Regions from separate parts of the Comamonas sp. E6 genome, predicted to be linked through region 3. Evidence: predicted binding sites of a transcription regulator. Region 3 holds the regulator's gene; each other region holds the start of a gene.
What was found. The regulator FNR, encoded in region 3, switches genes on or off when oxygen is low (the NO sensors DNR and NnrR bind a similar motif). The targets are predictions, from matches to a motif close to TTGATNNNNATCAA.

Region 1 (7,354 bases), on a different contig from region 3:
GCCATGTGTGCAGGTGCTGTTTTGGTGGCACAGGCCTGGACGGTAGGGCAGGTGGCCCCGATGTCGGGGGCCGAAGCCAGTCAGGGGCGGGCCTATGCGCAGGGCATGCGTCTGTACTTTGACCAGGTCAACAAGGCCGGTGGTGTGCAGGGCCAGCCTGTGGAGCTGGCCGTGCTCGATGATGTGGGCCATCCCGAAGAGACCGTGACCAAGACGCGCAAGCTGCTGAGCGAATCCAAGCCCGTGGTACTGGCAGGCTATTTCGGCAATCGCAATCTCTTGGCCTTGCTGGAGAGCAAGGCTCTGGATGGCTCGCAGATTCCGCTGGTGGGTTATCAGAGCACGGATACCCGTGTGCTGGCATCACCCCAGATGTTCTCCACGCGTGCAGGGCTTGTCGAGCAGATCGCAAAGATTTCCACCCACCTGGCCACCGTAGGCATCACGCGGCTGGCGTTGGTGTTCGAGGAGCGTCCCGATGCACAGGAGCTGACGGCCTTGGTGACCAAGGCCGTGAACCCCAGCGGGGCCAAGCTGGTCGCATCGGCCATGCTCAAGAGCCGAGGTGGCTCGGACAAGGCTGTGCAGGAGCTGCAGGCTGCGAAGACTTCGCCTCAAGCCATCCTGTTGGTGGCTTCCAGCCCTGCCACGGCGGCATTTGTCGAGGCATATCGCATGGAGGGCGGTACCGCCCAGGTCTATGCCACGGCCGAGGCCGATATCGAGCAGTTGGCCAAGCGTCTTCCTGTGGAGTACATGAGCGGTCTGTCGATTGCCCAGGTGGTGCCCAGTCCCTACAAGGTCTCGGGCAAGCTCAACAAGGAGTTTCGCGACGCGACGATTGCTGCGGGCAAGTCCCTGGACGTTCCGGTGAGCTTTGCGATGATGGAAGGCTTTGTGAATGCCAAAGTCATCGTGGAGGCCATGCGTCGCAGCCAGCCGGTGACGCCGGAAAAAATGAGTGCCGCCTTGCGCGGGCTGGAGTCTTATGACCTGGGCGGCTACTGGGTGAACTTCAAGCCCGGGCAAGTGGGATCCAAATATGTGGACCTGTCCATCGTCAATGCCGCCGGGCGTGTGACGCAGTAAGAAACCAAGGCCTGACGCAGCACCGCGTTCAGGCCTTTTTTGCGCCTGCTCCCATCACGATGCTCCTCCGTACACAGAGAAGGCAAAAACTGTTGCCCTGGGGACAGGGAGTGGCGCCATGGCAGGCGAAACTGGCCAAAGGCCAGTAGGACTGGCTTCACCGTCGGCACAGGGGTGCAAACAGTGAGCCGTCCTCCGAACTGCTTCTGAAATAAGAGCTGCCGGCGTATCTGGAACAAACGCTGCAGCCCTTTTTTATTGATAAAACGAAGAAGGAGACAACATATGTCCAAGCTGCCACCCGCCCTCAAAAAGCTGGCTTTGCCTGTCATCGGCTCGCCGCTTTTCATCATCAGCAATCCCAAGCTTGTCATCGAGCAGTGCAAGGCCGGTATCGTCGGCTCCATGCCTTCTCTCAATGCCCGCCCGGCCGAGCAGCTGGAGGACTGGCTGGCAGAGATCACCGAGACTCTGGCGGCCTGGGACAAGGCACATCCCGATCGCCCTTCTGCACCATTCGCCATCAATCAGATCGTGCACAAGAGCAATGACCGTCTGGAGCACGACATGCAGGTCTGCGCCAAGTACAAGGTGCCCATCATCATCACCAGCCTGGGTGCGCGTGAAGATGTGAATCAGGCCGTGCATGGCTGGGGCGGTGTGGTGCTGCACGACATCATCAACAACAAGTTTGCTCGCAAGGCCATTGAAAAAGGTGCCGATGGCCTGATCGCCGTGGCAGCCGGTGCTGGCGGCCATGCGGGTGTGAAGAGTCCATTTGCCCTGGTGCAGGAAATTCGCCAATGGTTTGACGGCCCTTTGGCGCTGTCCGGCTCGATTGCCACGGGTGGCTCGATTCTGGCGGCCCAGGCCATGGGGGCGGACTTTGCCTATATCGGATCGGCCTTCATTGCCACCGACGAGGCGCGCGCCGTAGAAGCCTACAAGCAGGCGATCGTCGAGGGCAGCTCCGACGACGTGGTCTACAGCAATCTGTTCACAGGCGTGCATGGCAACTATCTGGCACCTTCGATTCGTGCGGCCGGTCTGGATCCGGAAAACCTGCCCGAATCAGACCCCAGCAAGATGAATTTTGGCGGTGGTGCGCAAAAGGCCTGGAAAGATATCTGGGGTTGTGGGCAGGGTATCGGTGCCATTGACAAGGTGCAGTCCACGGCGGAGCTGGTGGCTCGCCTCAAGCGTGAGTACGCCGAAGCCAAGGCAAGCCTGCTGGTTGCCTGAGGCAGTTCACTATCTTCTGTGCCAACGGCGTCTTCGGACGCCGTTTTTTATGGGCGGCTTGCTCGCTTGATGTTGCTCAAGCACGACTTGTGCAAGGGTTAACCCTTGTTAAATCGCTTCGGAGTTGATGCGTATCAATGTAGGCCTGGTCCTGCAATTGGCTTTTGCATATCAAGTCATGATGATTGTCAAAAGAAGAGTAGTATTCCGTTAATTTCAGTAAATACTGAAAATTGAGAAATGCAACACACCCCTTCTTCCTCCACCGACAACCAGGTCGATACAGCACATGCTGAGTTGGCGAGCGTCATCCGTCGCCCTAGCGCGGGAGCTGTGTGGCAGGTGTTTGCCGGGCTGATATGGCTGCCGCAGGCAGCCTTGCTGGCCTGGGCTGTGCAACTCATGGCCAACGGTCAGGGCATGGCGGCCGTCTGGCCCATGGCTGCTGGCGTGTTGTTGCTGGGCTTGCTGCGAGCCTGGGCAGAAGGCCATGGCGGCATGCTGGCTAACCGTGCAGCGCGCGCGCAGCTCAGCAGCTTGCGCGCCCGGGTGGCGCAGTCGCTGGCTCAGACATCGCCGCTGGACAAGAGCCGCCCAGCTTCCGGCCAGGCGGCTAGCGCCATGGCCGAGCAGGCCGAGGCCATTGTTCCGTGGCTGGCGCGTTACCAGAGCGCGATGTGGCGTGTGCGTTTGCTGCCCTTGGTGATTTTGGCTGCCGTGGCCTTGCAGTCATGGGTCGCTGCTCTGATTTTGATGGTTGCCGCGCCGCTGATTCCGCTTTTCATGGCGATCGTGGGCTGGCGTGCCAAGGCGGCCAGCGAAGAGCAGATGCTGCAGCTCGGTCATATGAACGCTTTCTTGCTGGACCGCCTGCGTGGCCTGAGCACGCTACGTGCACTGCATGCCGTGGAGCTGACGGGCCAGCGGCTGCGTGACCATGCCGAAGACCTGCGCACCCGCACCATGCGCGTGCTGCGCATTGCCTTTCTGTCTTCTGCGGTGCTGGAGCTTTTCTCGGCACTGGGTGTGGCCATGGTGGCCGTCTATATAGGTTTTCACCTGCTGGGCACGCTGAATTTCGGCGCCTGGGGCGACAAGCTCGGTCTGGGCCAAGCCATGTTCGTGCTGCTGCTGGCGCCGGCATTTTTCGAGCCTTTGCGCGATCTCTCGGCCGTCTGGCATGACAGAGCCGCAGGCGAGGCCGCACTGCAGACCTTGCAGAGCATGCAGGCGCAGTCCATGCAGATTGTCGGTGCACAACATGCCGCTGAAGCATCTCCGGTCGATGAGCAGTCATGGCCTGGCCAGCCTGTGTCCGTAAGCGTTTCGGGACTCAAGGTTCAGGCGCCAGGCAGTGACTCCAGCCTCGCGCCGCTGTCTTTGCACATACAGGCCGGCGAGCATGTGGCGCTGTGGAGTCCCAGCGGCAGCGGCAAATCCGTGCTGCTGGCGCAGATTGCTGGCCTTTTGCCGGTACAGCAAGGCCGTATCGAAATCGACCGGCAAACGCTTGAGGCCGGCAGTGCTACCCAGCTGCGCCGGCGCATGGCCTGGCTGGGTCAGTTGCCCCATGTCTTTGCCGGCTCGGCCGCGCGCAATATTGCGCTGGGGCGCAGCTCGGTAGGACCCAAGCAGATTGCCGAAGCTACGCAGCTGGCGGCACTTGATGAGGCCCTGGAGCATCGCCCCGGCGCAAGCCTGGGTGAGGGCGGCGCAGGCCTTTCCGGTGGCGAGGTGGTACGTTTGGCTCTGGCACGTATGGCCGCGCAGACACGGGCCGGACTGCTGCTGGTCGATGAACCTACTGCTCATCTGGATCCCGAGACAGCAGCCCAGATTACGCAGTCTCTGCGCCATATGGCCAGGGGGCGCACCATGCTGGTCGCCACCCACGATGCACAGCTGGCCGCTGCCATGGATCGCGTGATCGAGCTGCCGCTGCTGCGACCGGCGCGGGAGCCGCAGCCATGAAGATGCGAGCCATTTCAATGCGCGAGATGCTGAAGCTGCTGGGCCAGATGGCGCCGCACAAGCTCTGGCTGGGAGGTGCCGCCCTGGCAGCGCTTACGGTGCTGATGGGCATGGCATTGCTGGGTTTGTCGGGCTGGTTCATCACGGCCACGGCCCTGGCCGGGCTGGTGCCTGCCACGGCCCTGGTGTTCGATGTGTTCATGCCCTCGGCCGGCATTCGCCTGCTGGCTGTGGGCCGCACCGGTGCCCGCTATGCCGAGCGCCTGGTGACTCACGACGCCACACTGGCTGTGCTGGCCGCTTTGCGCCAGAGACTGTTCCTGAGCTGGGCTCGCCCGCAGGCCGCCCGTCTGCTGCTGCAGCGCCCGGCCAGGCTGTTGCAGCGTCTGACCTCCGATGTGGATGCCCTGGACAATCTTTATCTGCGCCTGCTGGTGCCCGCCGTAGCGGCGCTGGGCGCGGCCTTGCTGGCGGCTCTGGCCTACGGGTTCATGCGCTGGTGGCTGGGCCTGTTGACCCTGGCGTGGATGCTGCTGACTGGCTGGGGCATTGCCCTGTGGCATGGCTTGCGCAGCCGCAAGGCCGCTGTACGCCGTGCCATGGCACTGGAGGCCATGCGTGCCCAAACCGTGGATCTGGTTGCAGGCCAGACCGAGCTGCTAATGGCAGGCCAGTTGCCTGCCCAGGTGCAGCAAGTGCTGCACAGCGATGCGCGCTGCGCCCAGGCCGATGAGCGGCTTTATCAATCCGAAGCGGCTGCCGCCCAGGCTTATGGTGCGGTGTCTGCCATTACTTTGAGCGCATCCGTGCTGTTGATGGCCTGGTTGATGGAACAGGGCCGCATCAACGCGCCGGTTGCTGCGCTGGGTATTTTGCTGGCACTGTCGGCAATGGAGCCGTTTGCAGCTCTGCGCAGAGGGGCAGAACAGGCCGGGCGTACCTGGCTGGCGCTGCGCAGGCTGGCTCCACCGCTGGCGGCCAAGGCCGAAGCGGCAGAGAGTCCGCAGCAGCCTGTGCAGAAGCTGGCCGTCAGCCTGCAGTCTGTCCGACTTCGTCAATTGGGTCCGATAGACCTGAACGTGCGCCAGGGCGAGCGCGTGGCGCTGATCGGCAGCAGCGGTGCAGGCAAGACCAGCTTGCTGCATTTGATGGCGGGTGAGCTGCAGCCGGACGAAGGCGTGGTTCAGGCCTGCGGCTGCAGCTGGATGACACAGAGAACCGAGCTTTTTCAGGACAGCCTGCGCAACAACCTGAGGCTTGCCGATGCCAAGGCCGACGATGAGCAACTGTGGGGCGTCCTGCAGGCTGCAGGTCTCAGAAGCGACGTCATGGCCCTGCCACAGGGGCTGGACACCATGCTGGGTGAAGGCGGCCTGGGTCTGTCCGGAGGCCAGTCGCGCCGGCTGGCACTGGCCAGACTGCTGCTGAGCCCGGACCGCTGCTGGCTGCTTGATGAGGTGACCGAGGGACTGGATGCCGTCACTGCTGCCGATGTGCTGAAGCGGTTGGTGCAGGCGGCTGAGAGCGGCTCGCGAACGCTGATTTTTGCCACGCATTGGCAGCGTGAGGCGAGCCTCGCCGATCGCATTGTGTATCTGCAGGCAGGACAGGTAAGAGCGCAAGCCCTGCGCGGCACGCCAGAGTTTGAGCAGTTGATGGCAAGGCTGCGACCCGATGTGCTGGGTGCTGTTGCACCGCAGTCCATATGTTTTTCCGATTGATTTTTGAAGTACCGAGAGAAAGGACCTGACCATGGACCTCGACATCGTCGATTTATCGCGACTGCAGTTTGCGATAACGGCGCTCTACCACTTTCTGTTTGTGCCGCTGACACTGGGCCTGTCCATACTCGTTGCCATCATGGAGACGGTGTATGTGATGACCGGACGAGCCATCTGGCGCGACATGACCAAGTTCTGGGGCGTGCTGTTCGGCATCAACTTCGCCATGGGCGTGGCCACCGGCGTGGTGATGGAGTTCCAGTTCGGCATGAACTGGAGCTACTACAGCCACTATGTGGGCGACATCTTTGGTGCGCCGCTGGCGATCGAGGGTTTGATGGCCTTCTTCATGGAGGCAACCTTTGTCGGCCTGTTCTTCTTTGGCTGGGATCGCCTCTCCAAGGTCAAGCACCTGATCGTCACCTGCCTGATGGCCATAGGCACCAACTTCTCGGCACTATGGATTCTGGTCGCCAATGGCTGGATGCAGAACCCCGTGGGTGCTACTTTCAACCCCCAGACCATGCGCATGGAAGTGAATGACTTCTTTGCCGTGCTCACCAATCCCGTGGCACAGGCCAAGTTTGTGCACACGGTGTCGGCGGGCTATGTCATGGCCTCGCTGTTCGTGCTGGGTATTTCGGCCTGGTATCTGCTCAAGGGTCGTCACATCCATCTGGCCAAGCGCTCGATGACGGTGGCCGCATCCTTTGGTCTGGCTGCTTCGCTGTCGGTGGTAGTGCTGGGTGACGAATCCGGCTACCTGTCCTCGGAACACCAGAAGATGAAGCTGGCGTCGATCGAAGCCATGTGGGAGACCGAGCCCGCACCGGCCTCTTTCACGGCCTTTGGTTTCCCCGACCGCGAGGCGCGCGAGACCCATTTTGCCGTGCACATCCCATGGGTCATGGGCCTGATCGGTACGCGTTCGCTGGACACCCAAATTCCCGGCATCAACGAATTGGTCAAGAGTGCGGAGGGCAATATCCGCAACGGTATCGACGCCTATGACGCGTTGCAGACCATTCGCAAGGCCAGGACCGATGCCGAGATTCCCGCCGAGGCACGTCTGCGCTTTGAGAACAATGGCGCCAATCTGGGTTACGCCCTGCTGCTGATGCGCTATGTGGATGACCCACGCAAGGCGACCGAAGCACAGATCCATCAGGCAGCAATGGATACCGTGCCGCCGGTCGGTCCGCTGTTCTGGACCTTCCGCATCATGGTGGCCCTGGGCATGTTCTTCATCGTGCTGACCGGCACCTTCTTCTGGCTGGCTGCCCGCCACAGGCTTGATGCCTACCCCTGGCTGCTCAAGGTTGCCGTGTTCT
Region 2 (7,354 bases), on a different contig from region 3:
GTGGGGATGGAGATGATCATCGTGGTGATACCGAAGAAGGTATTCACGCTGGCACCCGAGCCCATGGTGAAGAAGTGGTGCAGCCACACCAGGTAGGACAGGATGGTGATACACACGGTGGCGTAAACCATCGAGGTGTAGCCGAACAGACGCTTGCGGCTGAACGTTGCCACGATTTCGGAGAACACGCCGAAGCAGGGCAGGATCAGGATGTAGACCTCGGGGTGGCCCCAGATCCAGATCAGGTTCACGTACAGCATGGGGTTGCCGCCCAGCTCGTTCGTGAAGAAGTTGGTGCCGACGTAGCGGTCCAGCGACATCAGCACCAGGGCTGCGGTCAGCACGGGGAAGGAGGCCACGATCAGGGCGTTGGTGCACAGGGCAGTCCAGGTGAAGACGGGCATCTTCATCAGGTTCATGCCGGGAGCGCGCATCTTGATGATGGTCACGATCAGGTTGATACCTGACAAGGTCGTGCCCACACCGGCGACCTGCAGGCCCCAGATGTAGTAATCAAGACCCGTGCTGCCGCTCTGGTGACCCAGATTGGACAGCGCCAGCCAGCCGGAGGTGGAGAACTCGCCCAGGAACAGGGAGATCATCACCAGCACGGCGCCGCCGGTGGTCATCCAGAAGCTGAAGTTGTTCAGGAACGGGAAGGACACGTCACGTGCGCCGATCTGCAGAGGAACCAGGTAGTTCATCAGGCCGGTCACGAAGGGCATCGCCACGAAGAAGATCATGATCACGCCGTGGGCCGTGAAGATCTGGTCGTAGTGGTGAGGAGGCAGGTAGCCCATGTTGTCGCCGAAGGCCATGGACTGCTGCAGACGCATCATCACGGCATCGGCAAAGCCGCGCAGGAACATGACCAGACCGAGGATCATGTACATGATGCCGATCTTCTTGTGGTCGATGGAGGTGATCCAGTCGTTCCACAGCGGAGCCCAGAGGCGGAACTTGGTGATGCCGCCGACCACGACGAGGCCGCCAAGCACCACGGCAATAAAGGTCAAGAGCACGATGGGCTCATGCGTCATGGGAATCTGGTCCCATGTGATACGGCCCAACAGCCAGTGGGAGGCCGGGGTTGTTGTTTCAGACATGTTGAGTCTCTTTTGTCGTATTGGAGCGGCTGGGCGGTGAGCGCATCCGCACCGTGAACTACTTATTGCTGTGCGACAGCTCCGGAGGCGGCGACTTCGTCGAGCAGGGCGACAACGCGGTCAGCGTCTTTGGAAGTGCAGACATCCAGGGGCAGGGCCACGCTGGAGGTCTTGCTGTGGTGTGCAGGTGCCTTGCCGCCGGCGGCGTCGATGGCCATCATTTCGTTCATGCACATCTTGCCGTCTTCCACGCAGCGGTTGAGGACCTTGTGGTACAGGCCTTCGTCCACGCTGGCGAAGCGTTCAACGGGGTTGCGCTCGCTGGGCTTGGCCAGATCGATATAGGCATCGCGTGTCAGGGCCTTGCCTTCGGTCTTGGCCTTGGCAACCCACTGATCGAACTGCTCGTTTTCCAGGCCGTGGAACTTGAAGGTCATGCCCGCAAAACCAGCGCCGCTGTAGTGAGAGGACTTGCCGCCATAGACACCTGGCTTGTTGATCACGGCGTTCAGCTCGGTCTGCATGCCGGGCATGGTGTAGATCATGCCGGCCAGATCAGGAACGTAGAACGCGTTCATGGTGTGGGTGGAGGTCAGCTTGAAGTGAATGGGGCGATCCACCGGGGCAGCCACTTCGTTGACGGTGGCAATGCCTTGCTCAGGGTAGAAGAACAGCCATTTCCAGTCCAGAGACACGACCTGGATCTCCAGAGGCTTGACGTTGGGGTCCAGAGCCTTGGTGGCGGAGATGCGGTCCAGGGGACGATAAGGGTCGAGCTTGTGGGTGCTGATCCAGGTAATGGCGCCCAAAGCGATGATGATGAGCAGGGGAACCGTCCAGATCACCAGTTCCAGAGCAGTGGAGTGGTGCCATTCGGGGTCGTACTTGGCTTCGGTGTTGGACTGGCGGTATTTCCAGGCAAACAGCAGCGTCAAAAAGATGACGGGGACGATGATGAGCAACATCAGCAAAGTGGCCGTAATGACCAGATCGCCTTGCTGCTTGGCGACATCGCCAGCTGGGTTGAGGACGACGGCCTTGCTGCAACCTGCGAGGGTTGCGGTCAAAGCGGCCGCTGAGAGCCACGCGGGCCCACGGATTTCCTTGATTTTTAACATGCTTTGGGCGTGACAAAGTCGCGCTTAGGTGTAAACGCGGATTACTGGATCTCGGCAAATGTAATACCAAACAGTGGCTTGTCCATTGGACATTTTGTCCAAGGTCAACAGCTCGAGATTGGAAATGCGCTATGCGACAAGGGTTTAGCGGCTTTGGCATGTGGACAAACTTTGAGCTGACAGGGCTTGAAATTGTCAAATCAGCCCTCAGAAACGGGGCCTGCACGGGGCTGGGCCGACAGTGTTCAGGGCAAAAACTCTATTGCAGCTGCACATGCTTGGGCGTAGAACGGAAAGCGTCCCCGGGACTGAAAAGTAAGACAAGGAGTTGTACCTTTATGACAAGCATGAACCCGTCCGTTGGTCTTACTCAGCAAGACTATGAGAACTCGGAAACCCTGGCCTATGCGCATACCGACGAGGATGTGACCCCCGGCGAGATTGCCGTGGGGGTGATCATCGGGCGCTCTTCCGAGTACTTTGACTTCTTCGTGTTCGGCATCGCCTGCGTGCTGGTGTTTCCCTCGCTGCTGTTTCCCTATCTATCCAAGCTCGATGGCACGCTGGCCGCGTTTGCCATCTTCTCACTGGCCTTTGTGGCCCGCCCCGTGGGCACGGCGCTGTCCATGGCCGTGCAGCGGGTCTGGGGGCGTGCCACCAAGCTGACTCTGGCGCTGCTTCTGCTGGGCGTGTGCACGGTGGGCATGACCTTCCTGCCGAGCTATGAGACAGCGGGCATGAAGGCCGTCTGGGCGCTGGTGATCCTGCGCATCGGCCAGGGCCTGGCGCTCGGGGGCTCCTGGGACGGCTTGCCTTCGCTGCTGGCCATGTCCGCGCCGCCGAACAAGCGCGGCTGGTATTCGATGATCGGTCAGCTCGGGGCGCCGCTGGGTTTCATCATTGCGGCGGCGCTGTTTGCCTATCTGTACTCCAGCCTGACGGCCGACGAGTTCATGAGCTATGGCTGGCGCTACCCCTTCTGCGTGGCCTTCGCCATCAACGTGGTGGCGCTGTTTGCGCGCCTGCGTCTGGTCGTGGGCCAGTCCTATACCCAGCTTCTGCAGGAGCGTGAGCTGGAGCCCATCAGCGTGACCAGTCTCATGGCCAACGAAGGCCGCAATGTGATGATCGGCGCCTTCGCTGCACTGGCCAGCTTTGCGCTGTTCCATCTGGTGACCGTGTTCCCGCTGTCCTGGATTTCCATGTACTCCGACCAGTCCATGACCGAAGTGCTGGTGGTGCAGATCATCGGTGCACTGCTGGCAGGCGCGGCCATCATGCTGTCGGGCTGGCTGGCGGACCGAGTGGGGCGTCGCAACACCCTGGGCACCATGGCCTGCCTGATCGGCATCTTCAGCTTTCTCGCGCCCTGGTTGCTGGGCAGCGGCAGCACCGGCAACAATGTGTTCATCCTGGTGGGCTTTGTGCTGCTGGGCCTGTCCTACGGCCAGGCATCGGGCACGGTGACATCCAACTTCTCGTCGCGCTACCGTTACACCGGTGCGGCCCTGTCCACGGACATGGCCTGGCTCATCGGTGCGGCGTTTGCGCCTCTGGTGGCCTTGGGTGTCTCGGCAAAGTTCGGTCTGGTGGCTCTGGGTATCTATCTGCTGTCGGGCGCCTTGTGCACGCTGGCGGCCCTGGGCATCAACCGTGCCATCGAGGCGCGCGACCAATAAGAAGTTAGTGAACTTCCCTGCAAAACGCCCGGTGCTTGCATCGGGCGTTTTTCTTGATGCCAGAGGACATGAAAAAGCCGCCTGCAAGAGGCGGCTTTTTATCGACTGGAAGACGGATCAGTCCAGTGCCAGACCGGCCTTCTTGATGACATCACCGAAACGCTTGCTCTCGGAGGCCATGAAGGCCTTGAACTCGGCAGGCGTGGGATTGAAGGATTCGTAGCCGAAGGCTGCGAACTTGTCCTTGACGTCCTGGCCTGTCAGGGCCTGGCGCACATCGGTGCGGATCTTTTCGATCACGGCGGGGGGTGTGCCGGGACGCACAGCCAGGGCATTCCAGCCGATGGCAGTGAAGTCCTTGGGGCCGCCCGATTCGGACACCGTGGGCACGTTCTCGAAGCCGGCAATGCGGCTGGGAGCTGCCACGGCCAGGAAGCGCAGCTTGCCGCCACGCACCAGAGGGCCTGCAGTGCCCAGGGAGCCCAGGGCAAAAGTCAGCTCGCCATTGGCAACGCCCTGGTACAGCTGGCTGGTTTCCTTGTAGATCACATGCTCCATCTTGGTGCCGGTCTGGTTTTCCAACAGGGCCGAGCCCAGGTGAACAGGGTTGCCAACGGACCAGGAGCCGTAGTTCAGCTTGCCGGGGTGCGCCTTGGCGTCGGCAATCAGGTCGCCGATGGTCTTGTAGGGGCTGTTGACGGGCACGCAGACAAAGAAGAAGTTGCGGAACAAGGGCATCAGGATTTCGAAGTCCTTGTTCAGGTCGTAGGGCAGCTTCTTGAACAGGTGGGGGTAGGCGGCGATATGGACGTTGTCCAGCTGGATCATGTCCGTGCCGTCGGTTGCGCCGCGCTTGAATTCGCTGATGGCGATGAAGCCGTTGCCGCCGGGACGATTTTCCACCACCACGGGCTGACCCCAGGCGCGGCCCAGCTTGTCGGCCACCAGGCGCGACAGGCCATCGGGGCCACCGCCTACCGGGAAGGGGTTGATGATGCGCGAGGACTTGGTGGGCCACTTGTCGCCCTGGGCGAACGAGGGGGCTGCCACGGCTGCGGCAATGGCGCCGAGTGCGAATGCAGCTTGGCGACGGCTCATATTGAGCTTATGGGTCATTTTGTCTCCCTGGAAGGATGTCGATGATGAATTGCGTGTGGACCACGCATTGTTGATATCGTCGGCTGTTATTTTTAGATATTCAGGCCCAGTTGATTACATTGTGTCACTTGGGTCATAAACACCTAGGTCTAGCTGAGGCTAGCAGCTATAGCAAAATAGCATAGCTTGTTTTGAAAGGTGTGAGCATGAATCTGCAGCAGATAGAGACCTTTGTTCGGGTGGCCGAAGTGGGGAGCTTCAGCAAGGCTGCGGTACTGCTGGACACTGCCCAGCCGGCGCTCAGCCGTCAGGTACGGGCCCTGGAAACCGAGTTGCGCGAGACCCTGCTGATACGCACCGGGCGCGGCGTGACGCTGACCGATGCGGGGCGCCGCCTGCTCGAGCATGGCCATGCCATCATGCAGCGCGTGGCCATGGCCAAGGAGGATCTGGGCAGTCAGCGCGACGAGCCCGTGGGGCGTATCACGGTCGGCTTGCCGCCGAGCCTGGCGCGGCGCCTGACCCTGCCCCTGATCGACGGCTTCAGTCGCGAAATGCCCAAGGCCAGGCTGGCGGTGGTCGAAGGTTTTTCGATGAATATCTCGGAGTGGCTGACTTCGGGGCGCATGGATCTGGGCCTGGTCTACACGCCGGAGCCGCACCCGCAGATCGAGGTCTCGCCCGTGCTCGAAGAGCGCCTGTGCCTGATCGGCCCGGCCAGCACGCTGGCAGGGCGCACCAGCATTCCGTTCGAGCATCTGGCCGAGTTCCCGTTGATCATGCCCCAGCACGGGCAGATTTTCCGCAAGCTGATGGAGGCCCAGGCCACGCTGTCCCAGGTCAAGCTCAATGTGGTCTGGGAGGTTTCCAGCGTGCCTGCCATTCTGGATCTGGTGCGCGGCGGCTATGGCTATGCGGCGCTGACCGATAGCGCCATGCACAGTCATGCCACGGATGCTGCGCTGGTGGAAGTGCCTATCAAGTCGCCGCATATCGTCAGCACCTTGTGCCTGGTGCAGCCCGCCAAAAAGAAGTCCACGCCGCTGATGCGCCGCACGGCCGAGTTGCTGCGCCGCCTCAGCATGCAGGTGTGCTCGGTGGAGAGCGGTCATATCTGAACGACTGGCCTGCTCCGGGGTATGGCCGCTGCTGGTTCATGCTCCTGTTAGGGGAGCTGGTTGCGCTTGTTGAATATGGATTTCAACCTTATTTTTATCTGAAATCAATGAAGGGCAAGCGCAATAAGCTTTGATATTAATAGCGTCAAAGCTGGGGGCGCAAGGTTCTCGCGGCTTCCTGCAGCAACGGCAGTATTTCCTGCTGCATGGTTTGCGGGCTCATGCGTTTGGCTGAAGTCACCACATTCAGCGCTGCCACGGTGCGTCCGCGCATATTGCGCAGCGGCACGGCCACGGCCTGAATGGCCAGTTCATGCTCCTCAAGCGCCATGCAGTAGTCGAGGCGGCGCACCTCGTCGAGCAAGGCCTTTAGCGCAGCTGCATCGGAAACTGTGTGTGCCGTCAGCTTCGGCAGGTCATAGGTGGCCAGCCAGTCGTCAAGCTCCGAGCTTGAGAGCGAGGCCAGCAGCACCCGGCCGGTGGACGTGGCGTGCGCCGGCAGGCGCGTGCCCAGATGCAGTCCGTGGGCCATCAGCCGTTCGCCCTTCTCATGAACGGCGCTACGCGCGACGATGACGACTTCGCGGCCCTCGCGCACCACGCAGGAGTAGGACAGTCCGGTCTGCGCTGCCAGTCTGTGCAGCACGGGTTGCACGATGCGCGGCAGCCGGGCCGAGGCCAGATAGCTGCCCGACAGGCGCAGCACCTTGGGAGCCAGCCAGAAATAGCTGCCATCGGACTCCAGGTAGCCGAGATAGGCCAGCGTGAGCAGATGGCGCCTGGCGGCGGCGCGCGTGATGCCGGCGCGCTCGGCGGCCATGGTGGCGTTCAGGCGCTGGCGCTCGGTGTCGAAGCTTTCCAGTACGGCCAGGCCCTTGGCCAGGCCGGCAATGAAGTCTGCCGGGGCGATGGAGGGTGAGCCATGGTCATTCATGGAGGGTTCCGCGGTTCTTGTTTTGCGCGATCATCGTTCTCATTGTGCGATTATCGCGCAAACATCGATTCTCTCCTTTGTCTTGATGCAGCACAAAACTTAGTCTTGCTGCACAGCGCAACCGGCGTCGTCACGCTCGCCGGTTGACAGGTTTTTGAGCCATAACAAGGAGTCACAATCATGCGTACACAAGTCGCCATCATCGGTGCCGGTCCCTCGGGGTTGCTGCTGGGGCAGCTGCTCTACAAGGCGGGCATCGACAACATCATCATCGAGCAGCGCAGCGCCGACTATGTGCTGG
Region 3 (7,354 bases):
ACTGCGCTGCATGGTCATGTCGCGCATAAAGCCAATGCTTTGTACCAGACGCCCATAGCCGTCACGCAATGCCACCCAGGACAGCCAGACCGCGCAGCGCTGACCTTCACTCTGCTTGAGCCAAAGATTGCCCTCCCAGAAGCTGCCCACATCCCAGCGCGCAGCGGCCAGTTCCAGCAGGTCGGACACAGGCCCTCCCTCGGACTCGAACAGAGTCCAGGCAGCGAGCCCCAGCACCGCCTTGCCATGCAGCAACTGCCCGCCGGCCGGGTTAACCTGAACGATGACACCATTGGCATCGGCAATGAAGATACCGTCCAGGCTGGACTCGAACACTCTTGCAGCCAGACGTAGTTCTGTCGCCGAGCTGGATTCCACCGTGATGTCTCGATAGGAGTAGATACGCCCTATCGCCACACCGCGACTGAGCTGAGGCACGGAGCGGCGCTCCAGCACCCTGCCACTGAGCAGCTGCAGTACCTCCGAGGTTTCAGGAGCCGACAGGTCCTGCGCATCCTGCAGAAGAGTGAACTGACTCTCGCTGCTGATGGTCTGCGCTTCCAGATGGGCAAAGACGGCCGCATCATCTCGCTGCACGAGCAGTGGTTCGGGTAGTTGCCACAGCTCCGCGAAACGGTGATTGAATGCCCGAATGCCGCCGCGCAGATCACAGACCAGCATGCCATCTGCAGCGGACTCAAGCGTCGCCCGCAACTCTGCAAGCAGCATGTCCAGTTCGCTCTCGTGCCGCAACTGCTCGCTGCGGTCGAGCATGGTGAGCATCAACCAGCGCGGATTCAGGGCGATGGAGCCCACCCCCATCTCCACAGCTGTCAATGAACCATTGGCTGTACAGATTTCTGTGAGAAATTTCGCCCCACCCACCCAGTTTGAGGCATCCTGCCAGAACGCCTTTTGCACCAGGGAGGCGCACAGCACATCGACATACTGCTCCTGCGCCTGCTCGGGCGTGTAGCCCGTGAGCTGCATACTGGCTGCATTGGCATGCACGACACGCAATGTCTGCGCATCCAGCAGCCAGACCGCCTCCTGCAAACCATCGAGCATGGAGGCAAGCAGAGGGTCAATCAGAAAACTCTGCTGCAAAGTCACGCGAGGTCTTTCTCGGCAGCAGGTGCTGCAGAACTGTCAAAAAAGTAGCAAAGACGCCTTTGCGGCTGTAAAGCTTCTAACGCATTTCGAGAAAGCTGATTTCGCGTCAAGCCCCGGCGAATACCCAAACCCACATATTCAAGCAAATCTACGAACCGCAGCTTCTGCGGCGCCTGCATGTCATAGGTCAGCACCTTCGGCTTGAGCGACTGGCTGGTGTTGACAGACACCACCACGCCCATCCGCCCATCGCTTAGTTCCACCAAAGAGCCCGGTGGATAGACCCCCAAGGTCTGCACGAATGCCTTGAGCACATCGGGCGCATATCGCTGGCGATACTGTCCGTACAGTGCAGCCATGGCTTCATGAGGCGTCATTTCGTTGCCTTGCAGTGGCAGATTGCACAAGCGCTCAAAATTATTGACCAGTGCCAGGATCTGTCCGGCAATGTCCATATCTTCGGCCAGCAAGCCAAGTGGAAAGCCTGAACCATCGGCCCATTCATGATGCTGGGCGATGGCCGTCGTGACGGAAGGAGGATAGCCCATGGATAGAGCCAATGCCACCGACTCTCCGACATGACGCGCATACACGGTCTCTCGCAGAGGCGTGCGGCCCGTGCCCTGATTCAGTGCATTGGCCGATGCAGAAATCTCAAGCCCCGGCTTGCCGATGTCATGCAACAGGGCCGCCGTGCCCAGATCCTTCAATACGTCATCGCACAGGCCCAGCGTCTTACCCAGCAACAGGCTCAGCACGGAGACATTGACACCATGTACGCCAAAGGTGGCGCCCCCCGTATCCGCGAGCAGATGCAAACTCAGATCACGAGCCTGCGCCAGTTTGACGACTTGCTGTGCAACCAGCATATCCGTCGTTGTCCGCGCCTTCTCGGGGTTGACAGGCAACAAGGCCTGCACGTCATCAAATACGGAAACCGCGCCCAGAAACCTGGACTGCACGCCCAAAATACTGTTGCGCCAGGCATGCGCATCGTTCTCGGGGGGGGCAGGAGCGGGTTGAGGGTCTTCGGCCGGAGGCGCTGCCGCAGCTTCCAGATCGCTTCTCGATAGATCGACCTGAACTGCCTTGAGCTTCAGGGTCCTGAGTGTCTGCAACTGCTCGTCATTGACAATCTTGAAGCTGCTGACGGGAAACGGATGGCGCAACCAGCCAGTCTCCAGATGGACATACATGCCGATACGCAGTTGTCCGATATCAATAGCAACGAAACGATTCACTTTGGGCGCTACACACAAGATGAGACATTATTCCGCAGTTCCATGACTGCTCAAGCATGACTAGGGTCTGTTGGGATGCAAACAGCGTCAACAACCCCCTCTTGTGTGACTTATCGGCACCAAAGACTGGGTTTGTAGACCAGGTCCATCCACAAAGCCCAACTCGCAACGCCAATCAGCATCAGACCTGCAACTCTGGTGCCCCACCTGGCCCGCAATGCATTGACATGCGACTGCCCCAGTTGCCACAGCCAGGGCCCCGCCAGCAACCACAGTGCACCACCAACGGCAAAGGCTGCCATGGACAAAGCACCTTGCCAGGCGCCGCCACTCAAGGCCGCCACCAACACCGCCGAATACAGCAAACCACAAGGCATCAGTGCCCAGGCAAAGCCCGCTGCCAGACTGCCGCCCGGCGCGGTGACCCAGGGCTGAACCCTGGCCCAGACGGAACGCCCCGCCCGCTCCAGCCAGGCTGGCTGCCTCGCCTGCACCACCATGGCCAGCCCCCAGGCCATGACCGCCACATGCATCAGCGTCCAAAGTCTCTGCAATGCCGTTGTCTGACTGGTCAGCCAGGCCAGACTTTCCATGGCCACGGCCGCGATCCCGCCCAGCAGGGCATAGGCAGCGATGCGCCCCAGATGAAACAGGCTGGTACGCAGCCATTGGCGTTTTTGCAGGCCGAGCACGACAACTGGCTGCCCGCCGCCGACAGGCTTCGCTGCTGTGACCACACTGCAGGGGGCAGCGCACATCACAAGACAATGGGGCCCACCCACGAGCCCCATGATCAAAGCAGTCCAGACCAGCGAAAACAACATGCGCTAGATGATGCGCGAAAAGCGGGCGCGGTTCCGGTCGGCCTGCAAATATCGGTCAAACAACATGGCTACTCCGCGCACAAAAAACCAGCCCAGACCAGTGACCTTGAAGCCCTCGACGGACAGCTCGACCAAGCCGTTGCGCTGCATCTCTGCCAGCGCATCCAGCTCCGCAGCGAAGTACTCGCGGAAATTGATAAGCCAGGCCTGCTCCATGGGCTCATACAGGACGGAACCCTGGCACATGATGGACATGATGACGGCTCTGCGCACCAGATCGTCACGCGAAAGCGCCAGTCCGCGCTGCACGGGCAACATGCCTCCATCGACGGCATCGTAATACTCTTCAAGAGTCTTGACGTTCTGGCTGTAGGTCGCACCCACCTTACCGATAGCCGATACGCCCAGTGCAATCAGGTCGCAATCAGGCTGGGTGCTGTAGCCCTGAAAATTGCGATGCAGGCGCCCCTGGCGCTTGGCAATGGCCAGAGAGTCGTCAGGCAGCGCAAAGTGGTCCATGCCTACATAGACATAGCCGCCATCCATGAATGCATCAATTGCGCCGGAGAGCATGTTCAGCTTGTCCTGTCCCATAGGCAGGTCTGCCGATTCGATACGCCTTTGCGGCTTGAAACGCTCGGGCAGATGCGCATAGGCATACAGTGCAATGCGATCGGGGCGCAGCTCATTGACCTGTGCCAGCGTGCGCGCAAAAGACTCGGGCGTCTGCCTGGGCAGCCCGTAGATCAGGTCCACATTGATGGAGACAAAGCCCAGGCGGCGCGCCTCGGCCACCAACGAAAAGACTTGCTCGGCGGGCTGCTCGCGGTGCACCGCTTTCTGCACCGCGGGATCAAAGTCCTGCACGCCAAAGCTCAGGCGATTGAACCCCATGTCCCTGAGAGCTCTCAGCCGCTCGTTGCTGACGGTGCGCGGATCGACCTCGATGGAGTACTCGCCCGCGGGATCCAGCTTGAAATGTTCACGCATCAAAACCATCAGCTGCTGCAACTCGGCATCGCTGAAGAAGGTCGGTGTGCCTCCGCCCAGATGCAGCTGGCTTACGAGCTGACCTTTGCCGCAATGCTCGGTATGCATGGCCAGCTCGCGGCTCAGGTAGTCCAGATACTCGGCAGCCTTCTCGTGATGCTTGGTCACGATCTTGTTGCAGGCGCAGTAATAGCAAAGCGACTCACAGAACGGCACATGCACATAAACGGACAGGGGCAAAGCGCGCGAGCCAGAATGCGTCTTGCGCTGCTTGAGTGCCAGTATGTAGTCGTCTGCACCAAAAGCCTCAACAAAACGGTCGGCTGTTGGGAACGATGTGTAGCGTGGGCCGGGGATATCAAAGCGGCTCAGCAACTCAGGCGTGACTGCGGTCATAACTGGGAGTTAGGGTGCGCCCACACTCTGTATAGAGCAGATTTCAATGGAAATCAGATCCTGAAAATCATGCCCAAAATAGGCAAAAGCGCATGTTTTTGAACGAATACAGGCAATGTGCCCCAAGGCAATCACCCTGTCCTTGATGAAAATCAAGAGACCTCAAGGCAAGTGCTGCGACAATTTGATCCATCTCATCTTCAACCACGAGGTCAATGACCAGCGCGACTCTCCACTCTGTGTCTGTCTGCGCCGTTGCAAAAAGCCCATGAATCTTCAGACCATCAAAGCATCCTGCTCCAACTGCAATCTGCGTGAACTGTGCATGCCCATGGGCCTGGACGATGAACAAATGGAGCGCATTGACGAGATTGTGGCCACGCGCCGCAAGGTCAAGCGCGGCGGGCTGCTGTTTCGCAATGGCGAAGAGTTCACCTCTCTGTATGCCATTCGAACCGGCTTCTTCAAGACCAGCGTGGCCACCGAAGACGGACGTGATCAGGTCACAGGCTTTCAGATGGCTGGCGAAATCATTGGTCTGGACGGCATCGTCAACGACCACCACACTTGTGATGCCGTGGCCCTGGAAGACGCCGAGGTCTGCGTCATGCCGTTTGACAAACTGGAGCAGCTCTCGCGCGAGGTCACTGCCCTGCAGAACCATGTGCACAAGGTCATGAGCCGCGAAATCGTGCGCGAGCATGGCGTGATGCTGCTGCTGGGCAGCATGCGTGCCGAAGAGCGCCTGGCGGCCTTTGTGTTGAACCTGGTCCAGCGCCTGTCGGCACGCGGCTTTTCCAAGTCGGAGCTGGTGCTGCGCATGACGCGCGAAGAAATCGGCAGTTACCTGGGCCTCAAGCTCGAGACCGTGAGCCGCACTTTCTCCAAATTTGCAGAGGAAGGTATTGTGGAAGTCAAGCAGCGCCACCTGCGCATCCTGGATACCGAGGCGCTCAAACGCATCGTCAACAGCCAGCAATGCCAGAACTGAACCGAGTCGACAGACACTCTCAAGACAAAGCCCGCGGACAGCGGGCTTTTTTGTCTGTGCGAATTAATCGGGCAGAGGCTCGGAAACGATGCCGCCATTGAGATCGCTGACGGAGCGACCCAGCATCACCGTCATCGCACCTCCGATCAGGGTCACGACCCAGAAGGCAAAAAAAGCGACCGTATAGATGGCTTGGCGCGACCAGTCCAGGGGGGAGCCCAGCCAGTGCACATCCAGCGGGTCCACAAAGGCGAAAACCACCATCTCCATGATTGCCGCCGCCAGAAAGGCCGGCCAGACAATCCACATCCAGCGTCGAGCATCCATCCTGATTCTCCTTGGGCTGTGGGCTTGGTCATATTTTGCACAACAGTGGTGACCGTTCATGCAGGACTGCGGGCATGCACCGTGGCGGGAAACCCTGAATTACTCTCTTTTCAGTAGCGCCTTGCGCAATCCGAATATCAAAAAACCATTTACTTCTACATTAACGTTAGACGGTGCATGCGCAACACGCTCTGATTTTGATATCGGCAACAAAAAAGGCCGCAAAAGCGACCTTGGCGGAGCAAGCGCCGGAGCGCTCAGCGATCCAGCGGATGATCCTTGGCTGGCGTGGCCGCATGATTGCGGCCGGTGACTGCTGGGGCCAGGCTTTTTTCACTTTCGCTCAGGCGCTGGTTGATTTCCATGCCATGGCGGTAGTAGTCAGGGTCAATCACGGGATCGGGCCTGCTCAGTGCGATGTATGCGGTGACAAAGCCGGCAATCACCACGATCACCGGGCCGGCGATGATGAGCCAGACATGGGCAAACTTCCACCAGGGCTTGCCGTCCTCGGGGTGGATGATCTTGGCCGTTTGCGAGACCTTGGCTTGTGCTGCCGACATGATGAAACCTCTTTCCAAAATTCTGACCACCCGAGCACACATGGCAGGGTGGCATAAATTGTTGCCGATTGGCGGTGCCCTTATCCGGCCTCCGTGATGGCTCACGAAGACCGGCAAGACCTGGCATTAACGCGGCACCAGGAACACCGTCTTCTCGGAAATACGCCCTGCTCCGGCAGTCACTGCATCCACATTGAAGTGTACGGGGTGCGAGCCGGGAGTTGCCGAGCCATACGGAATCTGCAGCCGCACCGCAATGCCGCGTGTCTCTGCCGGGCCAACGCTCACTTCCTGCTCGGATGCGACTTCCAGATTCTCCAGGCCCACGGCGCTGATACGGTAGCGCTGCTCGGACTCGGTGGCGTTCATGATCTGCAGACGGTAGACGTTCTCCAGCTTGCCGCCCGCCACGATGCGCGAAAGCGCAGCACGGTCGCGAATCACGTCGACCTTGAGCGGCTCGCGCAGCACCAGACTGGCGATCATGGCGGCGCTGAGGGCCACCAGCACGGCCGAGTAGATCAGCACACGCGGGCGGAAAATGCGGCGAATCACCTGCACCTGCTTCCAGGCCTTGGCTACGGCATTCTGAGTGGTCAATCGGATCAGGCCACGCGGATACTCCATCTTGTCCATCACGGAGTTGCAGGCATCGATGCACAGACCGCAGCCAATGCACTCGTACTGCAGTCCTTTGCGGATATCGATACCCACGGGGCAGACCTGAACGCAAAGCTTGCAATCTATGCAGTCCCCCAGGCCCTGTGCCTTGTAGTCAACGTCTTTCTTGCGCGGGCCGCGAGCTTCACCACGTTCGGCGTCATAACTGACGATCATGGTGTCCTTGTCGAACATGGCACTCTGAAAGCGTGCATAGGGACACATGTACTTGCAGACCTGCTCGCGCAT

Region 1: cydD (thiol reductant ABC exporter subunit CydD) is a predicted target of FNR. The motif match lies at 2,456-2,469, and genes of this name have one in related genera.
Region 2: cyoA (ubiquinol oxidase subunit II) is a predicted target of FNR. The motif match lies at 2,319-2,332, and genes of this name have one in related genera.

What each region holds. Positions count from the first base shown of each region.
Region 1 is NZ_BBXH01000020.1:216-7,569, forward strand. It holds gene CSE6_RS17740 (ABC transporter substrate-binding protein) at 1-1,089, shown strand, start outside; gene CSE6_RS17745 (nitronate monooxygenase family protein) at 1,375-2,331, shown strand; gene cydD (thiol reductant ABC exporter subunit CydD) at 2,572-4,302, shown strand; gene CSE6_RS17755 (amino acid ABC transporter ATP-binding/permease protein) at 4,299-6,023, shown strand; gene CSE6_RS17760 (cytochrome ubiquinol oxidase subunit I) at 6,055-7,354, shown strand, end outside.
Region 2 is NZ_BBXH01000008.1:138,360-145,713, forward strand. It holds gene cyoB (cytochrome o ubiquinol oxidase subunit I) at 1-1,106, opposite strand, end outside; gene cyoA (ubiquinol oxidase subunit II) at 1,169-2,224, opposite strand; gene CSE6_RS07330 (MFS transporter) at 2,563-3,903, shown strand; gene CSE6_RS07335 (tripartite tricarboxylate transporter substrate binding protein) at 4,021-5,019, opposite strand; gene CSE6_RS07340 (LysR family transcriptional regulator) at 5,208-6,119, shown strand; gene CSE6_RS07345 (IclR family transcriptional regulator C-terminal domain-containing protein) at 6,265-7,053, opposite strand; gene pobA (4-hydroxybenzoate 3-monooxygenase) at 7,234-7,354, shown strand, end outside.
Region 3 is NZ_BBXH01000015.1:130,856-138,209, forward strand. It holds gene CSE6_RS14445 (bifunctional diguanylate cyclase/phosphodiesterase) at 1-1,113, opposite strand, end outside; gene CSE6_RS14450 (HD-GYP domain-containing protein) at 1,110-2,354, opposite strand; gene CSE6_RS14455 (sulfite exporter TauE/SafE family protein) at 2,465-3,178, opposite strand; gene hemN (oxygen-independent coproporphyrinogen III oxidase) at 3,182-4,564, opposite strand; gene fnr (fumarate/nitrate reduction transcriptional regulator Fnr) at 4,833-5,555, shown strand; gene CSE6_RS14470 (hypothetical protein) at 5,619-5,882, opposite strand; gene CSE6_RS14475 (FixH family protein) at 6,140-6,445, opposite strand; gene ccoG (cytochrome c oxidase accessory protein CcoG) at 6,572-7,354, opposite strand, start outside.